2 regions of the Pectobacterium odoriferum genome follow, and region 1 is predicted to be linked to the other one. Evidence: predicted binding sites of a transcription regulator. Region 1 holds the regulator's gene; the other holds the start of a gene.
What was found. The regulator PhoB, encoded in region 1, activates phosphate uptake and scavenging genes when phosphate is short. The targets are predictions, from matches to a motif close to CTGTCATAAAACTGNCNNAT.

Region 1 (5,915 bases):
TGTGTTGCATGAGCAGCCGCTGCACGTTTTGCAGCGACTGCTCGGTCTCTTGCTGCGTAACGTTTAGCGAAGTTTGTTGCTGGGTGTTGAGTGCGATTCTCTGGTCGAGTTCCCGCTGCAATCCCTCTGCGGCAGTCAGTAAATCCTTACTTTCCTGCCACTGTTTTTGCAATTGTTCGCGTGCAGTAATCTGCTGTCGAATGTCCTGTTCTTCTGCTTCATTTTGCGCAAGCCAAGCTGCGACCTCGTCTGGCTGTTCAAGCGAGTAGTTAACTTGTAAGTGCTTACTGACATCTTGCCACTGTTGCAGCAGGGCGTGATGCTCGCTATCGAGCTGAGCGATGTCCTGTTGCAACTGTTCCCGCTGTTGCTCTCGTGCGGCCAATTGTGCTGTCGTATTTGCCAGCGCCGTTGTTAACCGATTCACTTCCTGCTGTAGCGTCGTCAGGCGCTGTTGGGTTTCAGACGGCTGTAGTGCCTGATAACTTTCGATGGCTGGATGTTCGGTTGAACCACATAGCGGACACGCGTCTCCGGCCTGTAGCCGTTGCCGTTCGGCTTCCAGCTTAACGATCCGTTCTTCCTGTCGATACACCGTCTCCAGATCGACCAGATGTTGGCTGCGTTGCTCATGCTCAGACTGCTGCTGTTTCTTTAAAATTTCTGACTGGCTGATATGCTCTTGTACCTCACCCTGTTTGGCGAGGTACTGCTGCTTGCGAATATGCAGACGCTGGAACTGGTCGCTGATTGTCGCGAGCTGTTGGCGTTCAGTGCGCTGGTCAATGCGTTGATTAAACTGCTGTTGCAGGGCGGAAAGCGGCTGGTGCGCCTCCTGATGTTGCCGTGTCTCATCGTGTTGTAGGAACTGCTGACGGGTTGCATCAACGGCCGCTTGTTGTTCACGCCGCTGTGCCGCCAGCGTCACTGCCTCTTGCTGTAACGTTGCTGACTGTTCGCTATGCTGCGCCTGTTTTTGTTTCAGCTTCTGCTGCTCGTCCTGAAGCTGGCGCAACTGCCGAAACTGGGTGCGCCACAGAGGAAGTTGTTCTCCCCACTGCTGATGATGTGCGTATTGTTGGCGGTAAGACTGGATCTGTTCAAGCTGTTGTTTAGCCTGCTGCTGTTCCGCCGCTGTCTGTGTTTGTTTACTTTCATTCGCGTGCAGATGAGCCTGCGTTTTTGCCAGCTCGTCCTGTTGCTGTACTTTTTGCTGCACCAGCGTGGTAATGCGATGGTCAAGTGGCACAACCTGTTCGTTGATCACCTGCTCTTGTTGCTGCCGTACCCGTTTGTGCTCACTAACATCCCGCTCTGCTTTTTCTTCCTGCTGGCGTAACGCGGTTAACGTCACCTGCTCGGCGGCCTGTTTCCCGGTCAGTTGTTCAATATGCTGTGCCAGAACAAGAGATTCCTGGCGATAGCGCTCGCGTTCCTGATGTAGCGGCCTCAGTTTTTCTGCCGGTTCGCTGTGAGTTAACCTGTCGAGCTGCGGTTTAGCCTGCTGAATAGCGGATTCGGCACTTTCATGTTGCGCCTGCGTGTTGGTTAGCTGCGTGCGCTGCTGCGTCAGTTGCTCAAACCAGCGCTGCGTAGTCAGCACTTGCTCACGTTCGACGTTGCCCCGTTGCTCCTGCTGGATCAGTTCGGCAAGCTGTTCTTCCACCTGCTGGCGCTGTTCATCAGTTAACAGTTGAATGCCTGATGCGCGCGCCTGTAGCGTGTTCAGTACGACGCTTGCCTGTTTGTGTTTGTCATAGACGCGTTCGGAAATCAGGCCGTAAATATCCGTGCCAGTTAGTTCTTCCAGCAGTTCCGCTCTGTCGTCTGCTTTTGCGTTGAGGAAGGCGGCAAATTGTCCCTGCGACAGCATCATGGATCGCGTAAAACGGCCGAAATCCAGCCCCGTGAGCTGTGTGATCATCTCTTTCTTATCATTGAGTTTTTCACACAGAATTTTGCCGTCTTCAATGAGCGCGAGTTCGGCCTTGGGCGACTGTAAGTTGCCGTCTGGGGCGTTTCTTGCCCGGCGTTGGCTCCAGAAGGCGCGATATCCGACGCCTTTAACTTCAAACTCGACCTCGGCAAGGCACTCTGCGGTATTACGCGTCATCAGGTCATTCTGGCTGGCGGAAAGCAGGCCAAGCCGTGGCGTTTCGTGATACAGCGCCAGACAGATAGCATCCAGCAGCGTGGTTTTTCCCGCACCGGTCGGGCCGGTAATGGCAAATAAGCCATTGCTGGAAAACGGCTCCTGCGTGAAGTCGATTTTCCATTCGCCTTTCAGCGCGTTGAGATTCTTTAAACGCAGACTGAGGATTTTCATTGGGCAGGCTCGCTATTTTCCAGTTCATCAATAACCTGATTAAACAGCGTGCGAACACGCTGTTGGCGACCGTCTTCCATGTCTGTCTCCGTTGCCAGACGACGTTCAAAAACGTCATGCACGCTTAATTCGTTTAGCGTTTCCTTGTCCTGCTGGGTAATCGCTTGCAGGCGCTGTTCGCGCGTGCGGCGCAGCAGCAGTACTTCAACGGGCAGGTGCTCGGTCATCGCCTGAATGCGTTTTTGCATGTCGCTCAGATAATCCTGCGTGTTGAGTTCAATATCCAGCCACACGGGTTTATCGCCCTGATAGTGCTGAAACGCTGCCAGCTGTTGTTCAATATCGCTCAGGCTGCCTTTAATCAGTTGCATCGGTTGAGTGACGGGAATAGGCAGTGTTTTTACTTGTGCTGGCGTGTCTGGTGCAAAACTCACCAGACAGATGGACTTCTCGCTGTTGAGTTCATCAAAACTCAACGGGATGGGGGAACCGCTGTAGCGAATGTGCTCGCTTTGCGTCACGCGCTGCGGGCGGTGAATATGGCCTAGCGCGATATAATCCGCAGGAGGAAAAGCCTGAGCCGGGAAAGCATCGAGCGTACCAATATAGATATCGCGCACGGATTCTGAGGCGGTCGAGCCAATTGTCGTCAGGTGTCCGGTTGCAATAATCGGCAGCGGCAGGCCTAGTTTGTCGCGCTTTTGGCAAGCCAGTTGGTAACACTGCTGGTAGTGCGCGGTAATCGCTTCCTGTAGCGCCAGCTGTTTCTCATCCCCGGATTGCCCAGCTTTGCTGGTTAACACATCGCGCGGACGTAAAAACGGAATCGCGCAGAGCAGGGCGCCGGGCTGCCGCTGACGGTTTTCCAGCAGGATCACCTGTTGGGCAGGATCGTCGCTGGCGCAGGCAATTACCCGTGTGTTCAGGCAGGCCAGCAGCTCGCGGGATTCGTTTAGCATCGCGACAGAATCGTGGTTGCCGCCGAGAACGATGAGCTGGCAGCCTGTGCGCTGTAGCGCGACCACGAAGCTATAATACATTTCCCGCGCATAGCTGGGGGGCGAGCCGTTATCAAAAATATCGCCAGCAACGATAATGGCATCGACCTGATGTTGTTCCACCTGAACGATAAGCCAGTTTAGAAAAGCCTGATGCTCAACAGCGCGGCTTTTGGTATAAAAATATTGTCCTAAATGCCAATCGGCGGTGTGGATAATGCGCATCGTGTTCTCTCGATATTCATGCCGCGTGGCGGTGGATGACGTTATCATTATTTATTATGTGAAAGGGTGTGTCGTCGCCAGAGTGCTTTGTCATCGTAATGCCATGATTATATATAGCAGGGGGGCGGCTGTCGCGGTGGAATCAGACGTTTGGAAAGCGGCTCGAAAAATAGGATGTACGCGCTGTAACAATCGTGCAGAGAGGGCCGTGTGTTTTTCATAAATCTGTCATAAAACTGACGCATAATGCCTTTCGCCTGCTAACAGCGACGATGATTAACGACAGGATTAACAATGGCAAAACGCATATTAGTCGTGGAAGATGAAGCACCAATTCGTGAAATGGTCTGCTTTGTACTGGAACAAAATGGCTATCAACCCGTTGAAGCTGAAGACTATGATAGTGCGGTAACGCAACTGTCGGAGCCGTTCCCAGAACTGGTGTTATTGGACTGGATGCTGCCAGGAGGATCGGGCCTGCAATTCATCAAGCATATGAAGCGTGAGGCGCTGACGCGTGATATTCCGGTGATGATGTTGACCGCGCGTGGCGAAGAAGAAGACCGGGTGCGCGGGCTTGAAGTGGGGGCGGATGATTACATTACCAAACCGTTCTCACCCAAAGAATTGGTGGCGCGTATCAAAGCCGTGATGCGCCGAATTTCACCGATGGCGGTGGAAGAAGTGATTGAAATGCGTGGCCTGAGCCTCGATCCTTCCTCTCATCGCGTGACGACCGAAGAGCACGCGTTGGACATGGGACCGACAGAATTTAAACTGCTGCATTTCTTTATGACGCATCCTGAACGTGTTTATAGCCGGGAACAGTTGCTGAATCACGTTTGGGGCACTAACGTTTATGTTGAAGATCGTACTGTCGACGTCCATATTCGTCGCCTGCGTAAAGCGCTGGAAACCAGCGGACATGACAAAATGGTGCAAACCGTTCGGGGAACGGGCTACCGTTTTTCAACGCGTTACTGAGGTGATCGTAACCGGAGAAATATTAACGTGCTAGAACGTTTATCATGGAAAAGGCTGGCATTGGAGCTGGCTTTTTTTTGTTTGCCTGCCTTACTGCTGGGGCTGATTTTTGGCTATCTGCCCTGGTTTCTGCTGGTCGCGGTATTAGGCCTACTGTGCTGGAATTTTTATAACCAGCTAAAACTCTCTTATTGGCTGTGGGTCGACCGCAGCATGACGCCACCGCCCGGCCGCTGGAGCTGGGAACCGCTGTTCTACGGGCTCTATCAGATGCAGTTGCGTAACCGACGCCGACGTCGTGAGCTGGCGCTCCTGATCAAACGGTTTCGCAGCGGTGCCGAGTCCTTGCCCGATGCCGTGGTGATCATTACCGAAGAAGGAACGATCTTCTGGTGTAATCATCTGGCGCAGCACCTGCTGAGTTTCCGCTGGCCGGAGGATAACGGTCAGAATATCCTCAACTTATTGCGCTATCCCGAATTCACGAATTACATGAAAGGACAGGATTTTAGCCGTCCTCTCACGCTACAGTTGAATAATTCTCACCATGTTGAATTCCGCGTGATGCCGTATTCCGAAGGGCAGCTACTGATGGTGGTGCGTGATATTACGCAAATGCACCAGCTTGAAGGCGCCAGGCGTAACTTTTTTGCTAACGTGAGCCATGAACTGCGTACGCCGCTGACGGTGTTGCAGGGCTATCTGGAAATGATGCAGGAAGAAACGCTGGATGCGGCTCTGCGAGGGAAGGCGCTGAACACCATGCAGGAGCAGACCCGACGCATGGACGGGCTGGTCAAACAGCTGCTGACCTTGTCCCGTATTGAGGCGGCAACGGCAATTGATCTGAATGAAAAAGTCGATATTCCATTGATGCTGCGCGTATTGCAGCGTGAAGCGCAGACGCTGAGTCAGGGGCGTCATGAGATCGTTTTTCGTGTGAACGAAAGCCTCCGCGTGTTTGGTAATGAAGAACAGCTGCGCAGTGCGGTATCCAATCTGGTGTATAACGCGGTCAACCATACGCCAGCGGGAACGCGTATCGAAGTCTGCTGGCAGAAGATTCCACAGGGCGCACAATTTCAGGTCAGCGATAACGGGCCGGGAATTGCGGCCGAGCATTTGCCGCGCCTGACGGAACGTTTTTATCGGGTGGATAAGGCGCGTTCACGACAAACGGGCGGCAGCGGGCTGGGGCTGGCGATTGTTAAGCATGCACTCAGCCATCATGATTCCCGTCTGGAGATCATGAGTGAGGATGGGATGGGCTCACGTTTCGTCTTTACGCTGCCGAATCGGTTGATTGTCCCTGCCTCTCTGGCTGAAAATACAGTGAAACCTTCAGCCTGACGGAAAACGCTATCCATGACATCCGCTACTCG
Region 2 (5,915 bases), 1.4 Mb from region 1:
TTGCGGGCAAATGTTCGGCTGTAAGACCAGTTGGCGTGGTAACAAATTCCGCCTGCTGCGGCACGCAGAAGACAGGGCGAGCCGACCACGCATCCCAGTGAGCTTTAAAACGCTCGCGGCGTCGCGAAACGGGCCTGCACACGCCATTCTGGGCATACTGAAACCAGTCACAGCCCTGCGCGCGGCACCACGCAGAAACGTTTTTATCACGATCAAAGGTCCACAAATTGCCCGTTTCTTCGTGACTGTGCAGAACAAATTTACCGACCTGCCGGCGCAGTTCAGACAGTGCACCTGTTACGGTGCCGTTCATCACAGTCAGGTGCCCGCCAATGACGCGCAGCTGCGCGGAGAGGTCGTTCAGAGATTCGCGAATAAACAGCCACTGGCGGTTGCTGGTATCTTTCAGGGCCCAGTAATCCGGCTCAAATACGTACAAACACAGAACCGGTCCGGCAGCACAGGCACGGGAAAGCGCCTCGTTATCAAATGTGCGCATATCACGCTTAAACCACACTATCTGAAGCATCATCCATCTCCTATTTTAATGTCAGGACCTTACGCTGCCCTGTCCCGGCAATAATCGCAGTAAGTCGATACCGGGCACTCTGTGCAGCGTGGGTTTCTGGGCTTGCAGATGTTCATGCCGACGGCAATCAGCCATTCATGAGCGTGTTTTTTAAATTCCGCAGGCGTAACGTCGTTCAGCTTTTCCGCTGATTTTTCGTGCGTTTTTGCCTGTACAATGCCAAGGCGGTTTATAACGCGATGGACATGGGTGTCCACGGCGACCACGGGTTTGTCGTGCTTGTAGTTCAGCATCAGGTTTGCACATTTCTGTCCGATACCGGGGAGTTTCAGCAGATCCTCCTTCGTCTCGGGGATAGTATTGCCGAAATCCTCAATGATCATGTTGCACATCTTACGAAGGGTTTTTGCCTTACGGTTGTAGTGAGCGACAGGCTTTATTAGCTCAATGAGCTTTTCTTCCGGCATTTTCCTGATGTCGTCAAAGCTTCTGACCTCTGCGTAAAGAGCGTCGCAGGCTTTGACAGTGCGTCTGGTCGTGGTGACGGTGGACAGTGCGGAGGACACCAGGTGCTTAAACGGCGTCTCTGACAGACCGTGCGTCATCCACTCATCGTCGGTTTCTTCAAAGGTGGGCTGCGTGTCCCTGAGTATTTGGTAAATCTCTATTATTCTGCTCGCTTCATCTTTAGGCATAAATTCTGTCTCTGAGACCCGTCCCTTCACGAACAGTGAAAGGGGCGGATCAGGGGGTTAATAACAATGTTAGTAAAGCCATCCTGATGATATGCGGTATCACTGACCGCTGATCTGTCCTTGATTTAATGCCCACCTTGTTTTCAAACCAGTCAACGAAAGCGAGGCCACTATGACGAGACAACAATATACCCCTGAGTTCAAGCGCAGAGCTGTCGCGTGACTGCTCGAAAGCGGCGAAAGCCGACAAGGCAGGTGATAGCGCATTCGGACAGAGGGCGTCAATATGCGAGCCATCGATATCGGGACGTACTGAAAGATAACGATTTACGCTGCTCAATGAGTGGAAAGGATTGCTGTTACGATAATTCGGTAATGGAAAGCTTTTATCACACGCTGAAAACGGCGCTGATGTGTGGAAAAGCGTTTGTCAGCAGAGAAGAAGCGCTGAACGCAATATTTGATTATATCGAGGTGTTTTATCATCGTCGTCGCAACCATTCGACGCGGGGTTATCAAACACCGGTGGATTATGACATGGTGACGTAATTAGGTGGGAGTAATTTCAGGGACAGATCATCACTCCACCAATGCTGACATGATAGAGTGTAATTAGTGTACAAAGCTTATTTTTCCAAAACAAAAAGGCAGCGCTTGTGCGCACGCCCATGCCGAGCTCCACGCCCATTGGAAGTTATAGCCGCCGAGCCAGCCAGTCACATCGACCACTTCACCGATGAAATACAACCCCGGTACCGTACTGGATTCCATAGTTTTGGAGGACAGCGTGCGGGTGTCAACGCCACCGATGGTCACTTCGGCTGTGCGATAACCTTCCGTACCGTTTGGCTGCACGCGCCACTCTTGCAGGCTCTGTTCAATCTGCGTTTGCTGTGCGCTATTGAGCTGTTTCAACGTGACATCCGGCAGTTGCCCTAACGCTTGCAGGCATTCAACCAGACGTTTAGGTAACCACTGTGCCAGCGTGTTTTTCAGGCTTTGGTTCGGGTGAGCGGTGCGCTCGTCATTAATGAGCTGGGTGAGATCGCGGTCGGGCAGCAGATTGATGGTGACGAATTCACCGGCCTGCCAGTAGCTGGAAATCTGCAAAATAGCGGGGCCAGATAGCCCACGGTGCGTAAACAGGATGTTTTCACGGAACGTCACGCCGTTTTCTGCGGTGACAACGGTAGGCACGGAGACCCCGGAGAGCGTTTGCAACTGTTCGAGCAGCGGTTTGTGCAGCGTAAAGGGCACCAGTGCAGCGCGAGTTGGGAGTACGTTGATACCGAATTGTGCGGCAAGCTGGTAGCCAAACGGCGTCGCACCCAGGCCGGGCATCGACAGGCCGCCGCAGGCAACGACCAACGATGCACTTTGGAATGCTGTGCCGTTGCTTAGCTGGACGGTGAACCGATCGTCTGATTTCTCCACCGAGGTCACTTCACTGCGCAAACGGAGGGTGACGTTCGCCCGCTCACATTCTGTTACCAGCATGTCCACGATTTGCTGTGCGGAATCATCGCAGAATAACTGGCCGAGCGTTTTCTCGTGATAAGCGATGCGGTGGCTGTTGACCAGACTGATGAAATCCCACTGGGTATAACGCGCCAGTGCCGATTTACAAAAGTGGGGGTTGTGAGACAGATAGGCCGCTGGTTCTGCATACATATTGGTAAAGTTGCAGCGTCCGCCGCCGGACATCAATATCTTTCGGCCAGCTTTCTTGCCGTTATCGAGCAGTAGAACACGCAGTCCGCGTTGTCCTGCCTGTGCCGCGCAAAACATGCCTGCTGCACCGGCACCGATGATGACAGCGTCAAACTGTTCCACAATGCATTTCTCCGATGAGTGATTTTATCTTCTTGGATTGCCACAGGCCAAAAGCCGTAGGGCGGCAAATTGTAGTATTGGTTTTTGTTCGATACCAGCGTAACAATTTGCATATATTAGTAAAAATATATAATCATTTGATTTTTATTGATTAAATGGTTTATCCACCGATCGTCGTCATATATTAAGTCAAAAAAATGTCATATTTCGCTTTTCCCGACCCCTGCTTGTCGCCGATAATGCGCCGCGTTCATGACCACTAAATGGCCTAACGTTTATGCTACATTTATTTGCCGGTTTGGATTACTACACTGGCCTGATGTTGATATTGGCTTTGTTGTTTGTACTGATGTATGAAGCCATCAACGGTTTTCACGATACTGCGAATGCCGTTGCCACTGTTATTTATACCCGAGCCATGCGCGCCGAGTTTGCCGTTGTTATGGCGGGTGTCTTTAATTTCTTTGGTGTGTTGCTGGGCGGCCTGAGCGTGGCCTATGCAATTGTTCACCTTCTCCCCACGGATTTATTGCTGAACGTGAGTTCGGCGCACGGTCTGGCAATGGTCTTTTCCATGCTGCTGGCTGCCATTATCTGGAACCTGGGTACCTGGTACTTCGGTATTCCTGCCTCTAGTTCTCACACGCTGATCGGCTCCATTATCGGTATTGGTTTGACCAACGCGCTGTTGACGGATACTTCCGTTGTGGATGCGTTGAACGTGCCGAAAATGATCAGCATTTTCCTGTCCCTGCTGCTCTCGCCGATTGTGGGGATGGTGGTGGCAGGTCTGCTGGTGCTGGTGCTGCGTCGGTTCTGGAACGACAGTAAAAAACGTAAGCGCGTGCATCTGACGCCTGTCGATCGTGAAAAGCAGGACGGCAAACGTAAGCCGCCGTTCTGGACGCGTACCGCGCTGATTTTATCGGCGATTGGCGTGAGCTTCTCTCACGGTGCAAACGACGGTCAGAAAGGTATCGGCTTGATTATGCTGGTGCTGATTGGCGTCGCGCCAGCCGGGTTTATTGTCAACATGAACGCGTCTGGCTATGACATTAGCCGTACCCGTGATGCCGTTGTCAATTTGCAGGAATACTACAAGCAGCACGGCGACGCGCTGACGCACGTTATCGACCTGTCTCCGCCAGTGATTTCTCCGCCAGAAAGCACGATTCCCGGCAACGGTCAGAAAGAGTTCCACTGTGACAGCTCACGCGTGATGATTGCGATTGACCGTACACAGGGCCTGCTGAATAACCTGAAAAGTTACGATCAGTTGAACCCTGACGATCGCAGCAGAGTGCGTCGTTTGCTGATGTGTATCTCTGACACGATGGATCAGGTGATCAAGCTGCCAGAAACGTCGGGCGAAGATAAGCGCTATCTGAGCAACCTGCGTAAAGACATGCTGCAGACGGTTGAGTATGCACCTCTTTGGATTATCGTCGCTGTCGCATTGGCGCTGTCTCTGGGCACCATGGTGGGTTGGAAACGCGTTGCAGTGACCATCGGTGAGAAGATTGGTAAGAAAGGCATGACCTACGCACAGGGCGTTTCAGCGCAGGTGACGGCGGCCCTGTCGATTGGCGTTGCCAGTTACACAGGTATGCCAGTTTCCACCACGCACGTATTGTCCTCTGCGGTTGCCGGGACGATGATTGCGGACGGTGGGGGCGTACAGGGCAAAACGATCAGAAGTATTCTGCTTGCCTGGGTGTTAACGCTGCCTGTCTCAATGCTGATGTCCGGTACGCTGTACTGGCTGGCGTTGAAGCTGATCTAATCACGGCAATTCATAGCGTATAAAAAACGTAGGGAACGTTTTTCAACGTCGCTTGCGACGGCCCGTAGGGTGACGAACAAGGATGTCCGTCATAAAAAAAGGCGATTCTGTGGGGAATCGCCTTTTTACTTTTTATCAACGTTCATGGTTTTCATACCAATGATGGTGTAAGTGCCAATGTTTTTAATACCATATCGTCATAGCAATCAGACTGATGACGATTAGGCCACACAGGGCGGTTGTAAGCAGAAACTGTCCCCGCACCCGCTCGCACCGGCGAATAAACTCAGGGTCGTGATGATCAAGATAGCGTTGCGCGTAGATATAGCGTACCAGCCGGATTTGTTTACTTGGCTGGCCGTGCGATGTAAAGAAGCCACCTCCGTCAACGTATTGGTAAAGCAGTGGGTCACAATCACGCAAAATCAGCAGTAACACACGTAATGAAGAGTAGTACCTCGCCATATTAATGATGCAGACGATACATAAAGCCCAGAAAAGCGCAAATGTACTAATCATGCTTCCCTCCCGGTCGTTCTATTCGTCAGATTCGATGGCCATACATTCCCGTTGTCCACCTGCCGCCGATGACAAGCGTTACTGTTTATTTATCCGCGACGCTTATCGACGACGTTTGTCTGCGACGTTTTTCTACGAATAGTTATGCCACGCGCTTGCGCACGATTTTATTGTCATTTTGGATAGCCAACGGCATCACGGCTAGCCCCATTCTCGTTTTCCATCCCAGGGTGCAGCGGACAGGCTCACCGCCCCCTACTTGTAGTGTAGAAGAAGAATGTTTGTTTGTGCCAGAGAGGCTAGCGCAATCGGGATGAAGGACGATTTTCGACAAGACAATGCCCTTTCCGAAAGGAGAAGCTGCGCGATTTAACTGTGAAAAGGAGCGGTTTCTACTACACTTACCAATAGAATTAACAGGTTTGAAAACGGGTTGTGATCGACTGAACAGTCCGATAGCACGGACGAGTGCTATCCTATAATCCGCTGTTAAGTATCAGATTGGCAGGAAAAATATCTGCTAACCCTTAATTAGTCTTTACGGAAGGAGTCTTAT

Region 2: the regulator PhoB is predicted to act here: its motif matches at 3,244-3,263, upstream of pitA (inorganic phosphate transporter PitA).

What each region holds. Positions count from the first base shown of each region.
Region 1 is NZ_CP034938.1:1,323,800-1,329,714, forward strand. Features, by position in the region: gene EO763_RS05825 (AAA family ATPase) at 1-2,326, opposite strand, end outside; gene sbcD (exonuclease subunit SbcD) at 2,323-3,549, opposite strand; gene phoB (phosphate response regulator transcription factor PhoB) at 3,844-4,533, shown strand; gene phoR (phosphate regulon sensor histidine kinase PhoR) at 4,561-5,883, shown strand; gene EO763_RS05845 (PstS family phosphate ABC transporter substrate-binding protein) at 5,899-5,915, shown strand, end outside.
Region 2 is NZ_CP034938.1:4,877,966-4,883,880, reverse strand. Features, by position in the region: gene EO763_RS22110 (FAD-binding domain-containing protein) at 1-532, opposite strand, end outside; gene EO763_RS22105 (endonuclease III domain-containing protein) at 559-1,224, opposite strand; gene EO763_RS22100 (IS3 family transposase) at 1,600-1,773, shown strand; gene EO763_RS22095 (BaiN/RdsA family NAD(P)/FAD-dependent oxidoreductase) at 1,837-3,057, opposite strand; gene pitA (inorganic phosphate transporter PitA) at 3,335-4,840, shown strand; gene uspB (universal stress protein UspB) at 5,024-5,359, opposite strand.